Regions from separate parts of the Kitasatospora sp. NPDC058243 genome, predicted to be linked through region 1. Evidence: riboswitches for the same ligand, from Rfam matches in the RefSeq annotation. Region 1 holds a riboswitch; the other holds the start of a gene.
The links. A riboswitch is a leader RNA that binds a small molecule or an ion and turns the genes downstream of it on or off. The one in region 1 is predicted to bind cyclic di-AMP.
Positions count from the first base shown of each region.

Region 2: another riboswitch for cyclic di-AMP. It lies ahead of ACFVX9_RS10990 (transglycosylase family protein); the one in region 1 lies ahead of ACFVX9_RS26475 (M23 family metallopeptidase).

Region 1 is NZ_JBHVWW010000046.1:44,220-49,588, forward strand. It holds gene ACFVX9_RS26460 (PP2C family protein-serine/threonine phosphatase) at 1-861, opposite strand, end outside; gene ACFVX9_RS26465 (TetR/AcrR family transcriptional regulator) at 1,126-1,695, opposite strand; gene ACFVX9_RS26470 (alpha/beta fold hydrolase) at 1,792-2,619, opposite strand; cyclic di-AMP (ydaO/yuaA leader) riboswitch at 2,963-3,121, shown strand; gene ACFVX9_RS26475 (M23 family metallopeptidase) at 3,134-3,967, shown strand; gene ACFVX9_RS26480 (hypothetical protein) at 4,029-5,018, opposite strand; gene ACFVX9_RS26485 (GNAT family N-acetyltransferase) at 5,061-5,369, shown strand, end outside.
Region 2 is NZ_JBHVWW010000011.1:145,989-151,357, reverse strand. It holds gene ACFVX9_RS11005 (ATP-binding protein) at 1-195, shown strand, start outside; gene ACFVX9_RS11000 (DUF397 domain-containing protein) at 569-832, opposite strand; gene ACFVX9_RS10995 (hypothetical protein) at 1,392-2,369, shown strand; cyclic di-AMP (ydaO/yuaA leader) riboswitch at 2,800-2,960, shown strand; gene ACFVX9_RS10990 (transglycosylase family protein) at 2,947-4,407, shown strand; gene ACFVX9_RS10985 (hypothetical protein) at 4,630-4,830, shown strand; gene ACFVX9_RS10980 (LacI family DNA-binding transcriptional regulator) at 4,902-5,369, opposite strand, start outside.

The sequences.
Region 1 (5,369 bases):
CGGGTACAGCGCGCCCGACACCAGCCCCAGCGCCGGACCGCCGTGCCCCGACCGCGCCCAGCCGCCGCCGTCCGCCCGGCGGAACTGCGCGGGCGCCGGATGGCCGGCGTTGAACAGCAGGTAGTCGCCCGTCGCCGGGCGCAGCGCGAGGTGCACCGCCGTCGCGAAGTCGTCCTCCCAGCCCATCCGCACCAGATGGTCGTTGGCCGCCGGCAGGAACGCCTCCGGCGGCACCCGCCCCAGCAGCATCGCGAACGCGCCCGACAGGTGCGTCGAGCGGGCCGCCGCCCGGCTGCCCTTGCCCGACACGTCCACCAGCAGCAGTTCCAGCAGATCCTCCTCGGGGCGGTGCGCGCACAGCAGGAAGTCACCCGAGAACGAGGTGTCGCCGGCCGGCGCCAGCGCACTGTCGAAGTGCCAGTCGAGCAGCCGCTCCGGAAGCCGGGCCAGTGCCCGGGTGTGCTCGGCCAGCTCCAGCAGCATCGAATCGCCCTGCGTCCCGCGCAGACCCAGCCGGTGCCGGAACCGGTTCGCGGCCAGCACCGTCACCGCGGTCGCGGCCAGTACCAGCGTCACCCCGATCCGCACCCCGAGCGGATCCCGCACCACCGCCCCCAGCACCCCGCCGGCCAGCGCCGCGCACACCAGCACCAGCAGCTGCCCGCGCCGCAACAGCAGCCCGCCGACCACCAGCGGCAGCACCAGCGCCGACGGCGGCCAGCTGTACGGCAGCACGATCGGCAGGACGCTCAGCACCGCCGTCACCCCGAGCAGCACCCCCAGCGCGTACCGCGCGGCCCGGGCGTTCCCGTCCAGCAGCCGCAGGTACCACCGCCGCGCCCTCGCTATCGGTGCGGGCACGTGGACCTCCGCCAAGGGGTCGGCGGTCCCCTGTCATGACCACCAGTCAGCCCGGCCACACTAACCCGTCCACCCCCACCACCCCCAGGCCGCTGCCTGCCCGCCGCACGGGAAGTCGGCGGGTCCGACTTCTCGCGCATGTGTCACCCGGGGCGCTGGCCGTTCCGTCGTCGTGGGAGGCCGGGCGGGTCGTGCCGCGGCCGGTGCGGTGGCCGGGCGGGTCGTGCCGCGGCCGGTGCGGTGGCCGGTGCGGTGGCCGGTGTCTCAGGGGGTGGGCCAGGTGCGGAGGCCGGTGGTGAGGAGGGTGATGAGGCGGCTCTGGGTGGTGGCCAGGTCCTCGGCGAGCTGGAAGCCGCCGCCGATGGAGAGGGAGGCGAAGCCGTGGGCGACGGAGCGGACGGTGCGGGCGGCGTGGATCGCCTCCGCGCCGTCGAGGCCGTACTCCCGCAGGACGGCGATGATCACCCCGACGAGCCGGCCGGCCGCGCGGGTGAGGTCGTCGTCCGGCTGCGGGGCCTGGGGGAGGGCGTTGTAGCGGTGCGGGTGCTCGGTGGCGTACGCGTGGTAGGCGCGCAGCACGGTGGCGACGGCGTCGTCCCCGCTGCGGCCGACGGCGGCCTCGGCGAGCCGGTCGGCGAGTTCCTCGGTGACCCGGACGGCGATGAGCCGCCGCAGTTCGGTGAGGCCGCCGCTGACGTGCTTGTACAGCGACGGGGTGGCGACCCCGGCCCGGGCGGCGACGGCGGCCAGGGTGAGGGCGTCGGTGCCCTGCTCGTCGATGAGGGTGAGGGCGTGGTCGACGACCTGCTCGGGGGTGAGTCCTACTCGGGGCATGGTGTGGGCTCTCCGTCGGTGGAAGGCGTACGTGGCGGGGTGGGGCGGGGCGTGTGGGCGGGTGGGGCTGACGTGGGCGGACGGGGTGGGCGGGGCTCAGGCGAGTTCGGCGAGGAAGGGCAGCAGGGCGCCGGCGGTGGCCTGCGGGTTGTCGGCCATCGGGTAGTGCCCGGATCCGTCGATCATGACCTTCCGCGCGTTGAGCGCGGCGGCCTGCCGGTCGGCGACGGCTTCCGGCTTGGGGAAGTCGGGGTCCTTGCTGCCCATGATGACGAGCGAGGGGCAGCGGACGGCCGCGGTCCAGCCGACGGGCGCGGAGTCCCCGCCGACGTGTCCGCGGGTGGCGGTCTTGCGGCCGGGGGTGCGCATGGCGGCGACGAGTCCGGCCACGTACGTGTCGAAGTCGGCGGGCTTGGCGCCCGGGTAGGCCAGCTTGCGGTGGTAGAGGCCCCAGAAGGCGGGCGAGTGGACGGTCAGGGTGCCCATGACGCGGAGGGCGCCGCGCATGAGGGCGCCGGGCGGGGGGTTCTCGACGAAGGCGTCGATCAGGGCGATGCCGGCGACCCGCTCGGGGGCGTCGCCGGCGGCCTTGACGACCGTCGCGCCGGTGTAGGAGTTGCCGACCAGGACGGCGCGGTCGATGCCGAGGTGGTCGAGCAGGGCGAGGACGTCGGTGGCGATGGCGGCGGGGGAGTAGTCGTCCCAGACGATCGAGGATTCGCCGAAGCCGCGCAGGTCCATGGTGATGACCCGGTGGCCGGCGGCGGCCAGCAGCGGGTGGAGGTGCCGGTAGGCGGCGCGGGTGTCGAGCATTCCGGGGAGCAGCACGACGGGGGTGCCGTCGCCCTGCCGGGTGTCGTCGTAGGCGAGGCGGCCGCCGGTGACGTCGAGGTACTGGGTGGTGGGGGCGCTGGTGGCGTTCATGGTGGGCCTCCGGGGGCTGCCGGTGCGGGGCTTCGGCGGTGCTGCCGATAGCCATAAAGCTAAGGCTAATAGCCTTAGCCGTCAAGCCTTCGCGCCCTGTGGAGCGGGGGAGGTTGGCGGGGAGTGCCTGAATGAAGGGCCGTCCGTTGACGTCCGATCACGTGAGGTGGCGTCAATGGTGTTCAAGCGTGCCCAAGGGGCCCAAGGGGGACAAAACGCCCTTCGCGTCCCAGAGCGCCCCGTCCGTCTCCGGTCGTCCCGGGCGAACGGCTTGGAATCAGGGCCTCCTAGGATTAACGTTTGATAACGCAGCGCGGTCCTCAACGCCGTACCCAGACGGCACCGTGCGCCGTCGCCTAATCCCGCCGACCGGCCTCCGGGCAGGTCAGGGAGCCGGGGAACCACGTTCCTTGGGGTGAATCGGCGGGGCTCCGGCCCGGCCGTAGGAGACCTTCCTGCTCCGAACCCGTCAGCTAACCCGGTAGGCGCGAAGGAAGGAAAGGAGCGCGCCTCCGTGGCGTCGACGCACACCCCGGCACACCCGGCCGGCCTCGCAGCAGGTACCCGGCTCCTCGACCACCCCGGCCCGGACGGCCCCGAGTACGCGGGCCCGGAGGCCGAGACCAACCGGCACCGGATGCCGCGTCAGGTCCGTGGGACCTCCCCGCTGCTCGGCGTCACCGCCGTCGCCGCCACCCTGGGCGCCACCGGCTTCGCCTCCGCCACCCCGGCCGCCGCCCCCGCCATCGAGACCCCGGACGAGACCCCGGTCGCCCTCTCCGCCGACCCCGGCCTCGCGCTCGCCGCCCGCATCCAGCTGCAGGCCGACAGCCAGCGCACCGCCGCCGAGGAGGACGCCCGCGTCCAGGCCGCGAAGGAGGCGGAGGCCAAGGCCGCCGCCAAGGAGGCCGAGGCCAAGCGGGCCGCCGAGGAGGCCGAGCGGGCCAAGGCCGCCGCCCTCACCCTGCCGGTGCGCGACTACCACCTCACCGCCCACTACGGCCAGAGCGCCCGCTACTGGGCCCACCTGCACACCGGCCTGGACTTCGCCGCCGACACCGGCACCCCCGTCTACGCGGTCGGCCAGGGCACCATCACCTCGGCCGGCTGGTCCGGCTCGTACGGCTACCGGATCGTCGAGACCCTGCCCGACGGCACCGAGATCTGGTACTGCCACCTCTCCTCGATCATCAAGGGCTCCGGCAAGGTCGGCTCCGGCCAGCAGATCGGCAAGGTCGGCGCCACCGGCAACGTCACCGGCGCGCACCTGCACGTGGAGGTCCGCCCCGGTGGCGGCGCCCCCGTCGACCCGGAGACCTGGTTCCAGCAGCGCGGCCTCAACCCCTGACGCACCCGCGAAGCCCCGGCCGCCGGAACCGAAAGGCACCGGCGGCCGGGGCTTCGCCGCGTCACTCCCGAGCCTGGTCCGCCGGGTCCGCCGGGTCCGTCGGGTCCGTCGGGTCCGTCGGGTCTGCCTGGTCCGCCGGGACTGCCGATCCCGCCAGCTCCTCCAGGCGGGCGTCGAACTCCTCCTGCGCCAGCCCCGCCAGGTACGCGTCGATCTCCTCCTGCCCCGGCTCCGGCGCGAGGTCCGGGAACTCCTCCACCAGCAGTCGCGGCAGCCCGGGCACCGTCCACTCCCCGTACAGGTCGAGCGCGGCCTCCACCGCCGCCTCCTCGAACGCCCCGAAGTCCCCGGCCAGTTCGTCCGGCATCGGCCGCCCCAGCGCGGTCAGCTCGGTCAGGTTGCGGTAGCTGCGCCGCATCAGGCCCTGCTCCAGCAGCCGGCGCGCGCCGTCGGTGGCCATGCCGACCGAGATCACCCGGGTCGGGCTCCATCCCTGCTCGTCCACCTCGTCCAGCCAGCCGGTCTGCGCCAGTGCGGCGAACCTGGCCAGCCGCTCCTCCTGCGCCAGCTCCCGGAAGCCGGTCAGCCACTCCCGCACCGCCTCCGGATCCGTGACGTCCGCCCCGTACGCGTGCAGCAGCAGCGCGTACAGCCGGGGCCAGGTCACCAGGTCGGCGCGGCGCAGCAGCCCGGCCGCGACCTCCCCCTGCCACTCGGCCTCGGCGTGCAGCCGCTCCTGGCGCTTGGCGTTGAGCCGCTTGGCGGCCCGCTGGTGGTCGGTCAGCAGCCGGACGGCGGCGCCGTACGCGAACGGGTCCGCCTCCGGTTCGGGTTGGACGTACAGGTAGAGCCGCTCGTACAGCAGGTGCTCCACCGCGTTCGAGGTCAGTTCGGGCCAGCCGTCGTGCATCCTGCCCTCGCCCAGCTCCAGCAGGGCCAGCACCGCGCGCAGCGGCGCTTCGGCCACCGGGGTGCGGTCCTCTTCCGCCGCCCAGGCGAGCAGGTCGGCGGCCCTGGTGCGCGGGGCGAGCCGCAGGTCTTCGTCGTTCATAGCTCGAACGGTAACCGCTGGCCGGGAGTAGGGTCGGCTGCCATGGTCCCCGTACGACTCACCGGCCCCCGGCTGGCCATCCGCGAGTATCACCACACCCCCGGCGACGTGGACGCGCTGCACGGGCTGTTCGGCGACCCGGAGGTCACCCGCTACCTCCCCTTCGAGCCGCGCGACCGCGAAACCTGCGCCGACCAGATCGAGCTCTACCTGGAGGAGGCGATGGCGCCGGAGCGGGACACCTACCGGCTGGCCGTCACCCGGCGCGACGACGCCGAGGACCCGGTGGACGCCGTGCCGATCGCCCACGCCTCCCTCACCCTCGGCAAGCACCGCTCCGCCCACCTCGGC
Region 2 (5,369 bases), on a different contig from region 1:
CCGAGCTGCATCGGCCCGGTCGCCCGGGAGGCGGACTTCGTCGCCGAGTCCGGCCGCGGACTGCACCTGGTGGAGTCCTTCAGCCGCTCCTGGGGTTGGCACCCGCTGGGCAGCGGCAAGGTGGTCTGGGCCCTGTTCGAGGCGGAGCCGGCCACCGGTTCCGAACTCGGTGGACGGCACCGGCGCTCGGCCTAGCGCCAGGCGGCGCGCGGCCGGCCGAGGGAGGCCCCGGGAGGACCGCACCCCGGGCTCCGCGGGGCGGCTCGACGGGCCTGGCGCAGGTGCGCCACGGGCTCCGGCTCAGTCCTCAGGACGATTCCCACGACGATTGCCGGGCCGGCCCCCCGGACGAGCCGGCCGGACTGACGGCCGGACACCCCGGCGGCCCGACCCCCGTCCGGGCCCCCAACCGTGCGCGGGACCACCCGCCGCGCCTGCGCGCGGTCGGCCGCGAGAGCGCCCGTCGGGAGAACGCCCGTCGCGTGGCCCCGGACCGGCCCCGGACAAGACAAAGGCCGTCGCGGTGTCAGCACCCACGACGGCCCCCCGATGGCAGGACGGCGGCCGGTCAGACCGCCAGGTGGTCGAACTCCCCGTCCTTGGCCCCCAGCAGCAGGGCGGCGATCTCGGCCCGGGTGTAGATGAGCGCCGGCCCTTCCGGGAAGCGCGAGTTGCGCATCGCCACATCGCCCCCCGGCAGGGCCGCGAACTCGACGCAGTTCCCCTGGGAGTTGCTGTGCAGGCTCTTCTGCCAGAGAACCCCCTTGAGGTCGGCGGCCGCCATCCCGTTGTAGGTGTCGTACGAGCCGTGCGTGTCCTGCGAGTCGTGCATAGAAATCTCCCGAAGAGCTCCGGAGTGGTCGTCCAGCGCGGCGCTCCCGGCACCCGCCGAACGAACGGACCGGCCCCGTACCGGCCCGGCACAACGCCTCACTTGACGCGATGATAGCTGCTGTGCACGTGCATCAGCACGGGACATTGCAGGTGCACGAGGCCTTTCACCGGCAGTTCCGAACTCTTCACGGGCCCTTCTCCTGACGGTACGTAAACGGACATAGCCGAGTGAATCGCCAGATTCTCGATAACCGGCCGTGAGCGGTTCCCCGCTGAATGTTGATCTTCAGACGCCCGGAGTCGCGCTGCCGTGACGCTCCGTCAGGCGACCTCCTGGCTGTGAGACATCTCACGCGCCACACAGGCAACTCGACGCCCCGTCGGACACGTCAGGGCTACGAGCGGTGATCGCTCGAAGGCTGGGTGAGATATGTCCGGATTGCGGGCAAACCGCCCGGACGGACACGGCGGGAACGCGGCACACCCGCCATGACCACGTGAAACTCGAACGGCAGCCGAATGCAGGCCTGACGGGCCGATGTCCTACGATCTCCGGCATGAGCACCGCAGCCATCCCGGGCGCGCCACTGCCCGTCCGCACTCCAGGCTCCCGTGCGCGGGGGCGCCACCGCCGCCCCGAGCGCCCCGAGATCCCGGCCGGCTCCCCGGCCCTGGTGCTCGCCGTGCCCGCGACCGCCGGGCCCGAGTCCCGCTCGGTCGTCGAGGAGCTGCTGTCGATCGTCCGCAGCGAGCAGAGCGGCATCCAGACCGCCGTCGGCTACCTCCCGGGCGAAGCCGCCCAGGGGGTCGACAGTGACGACCGCACCGTCGCCGAACTGCTGGCCATGGCCGCCGAGGCCGGCCTGCCCGCGCCGGTCCTGGTGCCGCTGGTACCCGGCCCGCACGGATTCCTGACCGAACTTCACGCCCTCGCCGCGGAGTACGGAGCCCCCGTCACCGACGTGCTCGGCCCGCACCCGCTGCTCGCCGAGGCCGTGCACGTGCGCCTGTCCGAGGCCGGCCTGGCACGCGCCGACCGGGCCCGGCTGTTCGCCATCGCGACCGCCGCGGACGGCGTCGTGCTGACCACCGTCGGCGGCGAGGAGGCCGCTGCCGCGGCCGGCATCACCGGTGTCCTGCTGGCGGCCCGGCTGGCCGTCCCGGTCGTGCCCGCCGCGCTCGACGTGCCGGGCTCGGTCGCCGCGGCCGTCAACCACCTCAAGGAGACCGGCTCCCAGCGCCCGGCGCTGGCACCGCTGGTGATCGGGCCGGAGGCCGACTCCGAACTGCTCGCCACGGCCGCCGAGGAGACCGGCTGCCCGTCCGCGGCGCCGCTGGGCGCCTACCCGACGGTCGGCCAGCTGATCGCCGCCACCTACCTGGCCGCGCTGCCGGCACCCTCCCCCGAGGCCCTGGCGCAGGCCGAGGCCGAGGCGGCGGAGGCCGCCGAGGGCGCGCACGCCGACCACTCCGGCCGGGGCGGTCACGCCGCCCACGCCGCTCGCACCGCCACCGAGGAGTCGGTCGGCCAGTAGCGGTCACCGCACGCGTGAAGGGCCCGGAACGGCTACGTTCCGGGCCCTTCCTGCTTGCCCCGTAAGGGAGTTAAGGGGCGAATAGGTGTGATGTCCGTTCTATCCGCATTTGTTCGCCGCCGCTCGATCCATCCCCCGACGGCCACAGTGTGGACGCACCTCCTTCTCGGCGGGCGGGCCCCGGGGGACCCGACCCGCCGCCACCCGCCTCCTGAAGCACAGACAGTTGCGCACGCCCTTCGCGGCATTGCCGGAAATCGGCCATTTTCGATCATGGCGAGCGAGGGGAACGACCGTTCTCGCCAAACCGTGATGCGCGTCACAGGTGTTTGCAGTTTGAACTTAAGTCTGCTTAACGTGCTCCCCGTTCGTGGCCACACGAACCCAGTTCATCCGCGACGCCGAGTCCTGCCGTCGGATGTCCTGGCAGCGCGAAAACGCACCACGGCAGGAGCGGGGGACCCACAGGTAAGTCGCCCCGGACCGTTCCCCGGAACGATCCAGGGCTAGGGGTGAAGCCGCGCCCACAGCGCGGCCGGGCAACTCCAGCCCGAATCCGACAGCTCACCTCGCAGGCGTGGGAGAGGACTGCGTCTTCATGCTGCCCACCAACGGCACCCGTCTGTCCAGTCGTACCCGACGCGTGATCGCCGCCATCGGCGTCGCGGGCGTCGGCCTCACCATCCCCTGCCTCACCTCCGGCACCGCCTCCGCCGCCTCCGTCGCCACCTGGGACAAGGTCGCCCAGTGCGAGAGCACCGGCAACTGGAGCATCAACACCGGCAACGGCTTCTACGGCGGCCTGCAGTTCACCTCCAGCACCTGGGCCGCCTTCGGCGGCACCGCGTACGCCCCCCAGGCCAACCAGGCCACCAAGGACCAGCAGATCGCCGTCGCCGAGAAGGTCCTCGCCTCGCAGGGCCCCGGCGCCTGGCCGGTGTGCTCGGTCCAGGCCGGCCTGACCAAGGGCGGCACCCCGGCCACCGTCGACACCTCGGCCGGCTCGACCACCGGCTCGGCTGCCAGCTCGACCGCCACCAAGCCCGCCGCGAAGCCGGCCACCCCGGCCACCCCGGCCGCCAAGCCCGCACAGAGCCAGGCCCCGGCCACCCCGGCCGCGAAGCCCGCACAGAGCCAGGCCCCGGCCACCCCGGCCACCCCGGCCGCGAAGCCCGCCAAGCCGGCCGCACCGGCCCAGGACCAGGCACAGGCCCCCGCCGACTCCGCCAACGGCACCTCGGCGCAGAAGGGCCAGAACCAGGCCCAGAACAGCGCCCAGCCCCAGGGCGACGACTACACCGTCACCTCCGGCGACTGGCTGTCCTCGATCGCCGACAAGCACAACCTCCAGGGCGGCTGGCAGCGGCTGTACGAGCTCAACCGCGGCACCCTGACCGAGGGTCCGGACACCATCTACCCGGGCCAGCGCCTCTCGTTCAAGGACGGCGGCCAGGCCCAGCAGTCGGCTCAGACCGACCAGTCCGGCTCGGACTTCACCTGGTTCGACCGCTCGCAGAAGTCCGGCCAGACCTCCAACGGCGCCGCCGTGAACGCCAAGCCGACCGCCCAGCCGCAGGCCCCGGCCCCGGCCCCGGCCCCGGCCCCGGCCCCGGCCGCCAAGCCGGCTTCCAAGCCGGCCGCCCAGGCGCAGACCCCCGCTCAGACCCCGGCCGCCACCGGCAGCATGGCCGCCGCGGTCTCCTTCGCCCAGTCGAAGGTCGGCCAGGCGTACGTCTACGGCGGTACCGGCAACGGCGGTTGGGACTGCTCCGGCCTGACCCAGGCCGCGCTGCGCGCCGCGGGCGTCTCCGTCCCGCGCGTCGCCGCCGACCAGGCCGCCGCCAGCACCCGCGTCTCGCTGGACAGCCTGCAGGCGGGCGACCTGCTGTTCTGGTCCAACAACGGCCAGAACTCCGGCGTCTACCACGTCGCGATCTACATCGGCGGCGGCCAGTACGTCGAGGCCGCCAACCCGAGCTCGGGCGTGCGCCTGCAGACCGTCGCCAACTGGGCGCCGGACTTCGCCGGCCGGGTCTGAGCACGACCCGCGGGTGACAGCTGACAACTGACGGCTGACAGATAACAGATTTCAGATAACAGATTTCATCATCTGTTATCTGTCAGTCGCCGCCCGCCCCGGCGGTCGCCCGGCGCCGTAGGAAGGCCGCCGGCAGACCGCCGGGCAGGACCGCCCGAGGCCATGGTCAAAGCCCGCCCCCAGCGGGCATGCTGCTGCTCCGGCACCCGAGGAGGAGTCACCATGGCCCAGGTCACCGTCACACTCGACGCCAACCTCGCGATCGACGCGATGATGCTCTCCGGCACCAAGAACCCGCAGGACGCCGTCGAACTCGTCCTGCGCGACTACCTGGCCCGCGGCCGCCGCACCGAGACCCGCACCGGCGACGCCACCGACGGCCAACGGCTCACCGAGAGCCGCCCCACGGACCACGAGGGCTGACCCGGCACCCGGGCGGCACGCAACGGGCCCCGGAGAGCAACAGCTCTCCGGGGCCCGTCCGTTGACCGTCCTCAGCGCGCGCAGGCCCCCGTGGAGCCGCGCATGACCAGCTCCGGCTGGAACATGAACTCCCCGCGCTGGACCGCGTTCCCGCCGACCTCCTCCAGCAGCGCGTCCACCGCCGCGGTCGCCATCGCCTCGACCGGCTGGCGGATCGTGGTCAGCGGCGGCTCGGTGAAGGCGATCAGCGGCGAGTCGTCGAAGCCGACCACCGAGACGTCGTGCGGCACCGACAGTCCACGCTGCCGCACCGCCCGGATCGCCCCGAGCGCCATCATGTCGCTGCCGCAGACGATCGCCGTGCAGCCCTTGTCCAGCAGTGCGCCGGCCGCCGCGTGCCCGCCCTCCACGCTGAACAGCGTGTGGTGGACGAGTTCCTCGGCCTCCTCCTGGCTCCGTCCCAGCACCTCGCGCATCGCCGCCGTGAAGCCCTCGATCTTGCGCAGCACCGGCACGTACCGCCGCTGCCCGACGGCCAG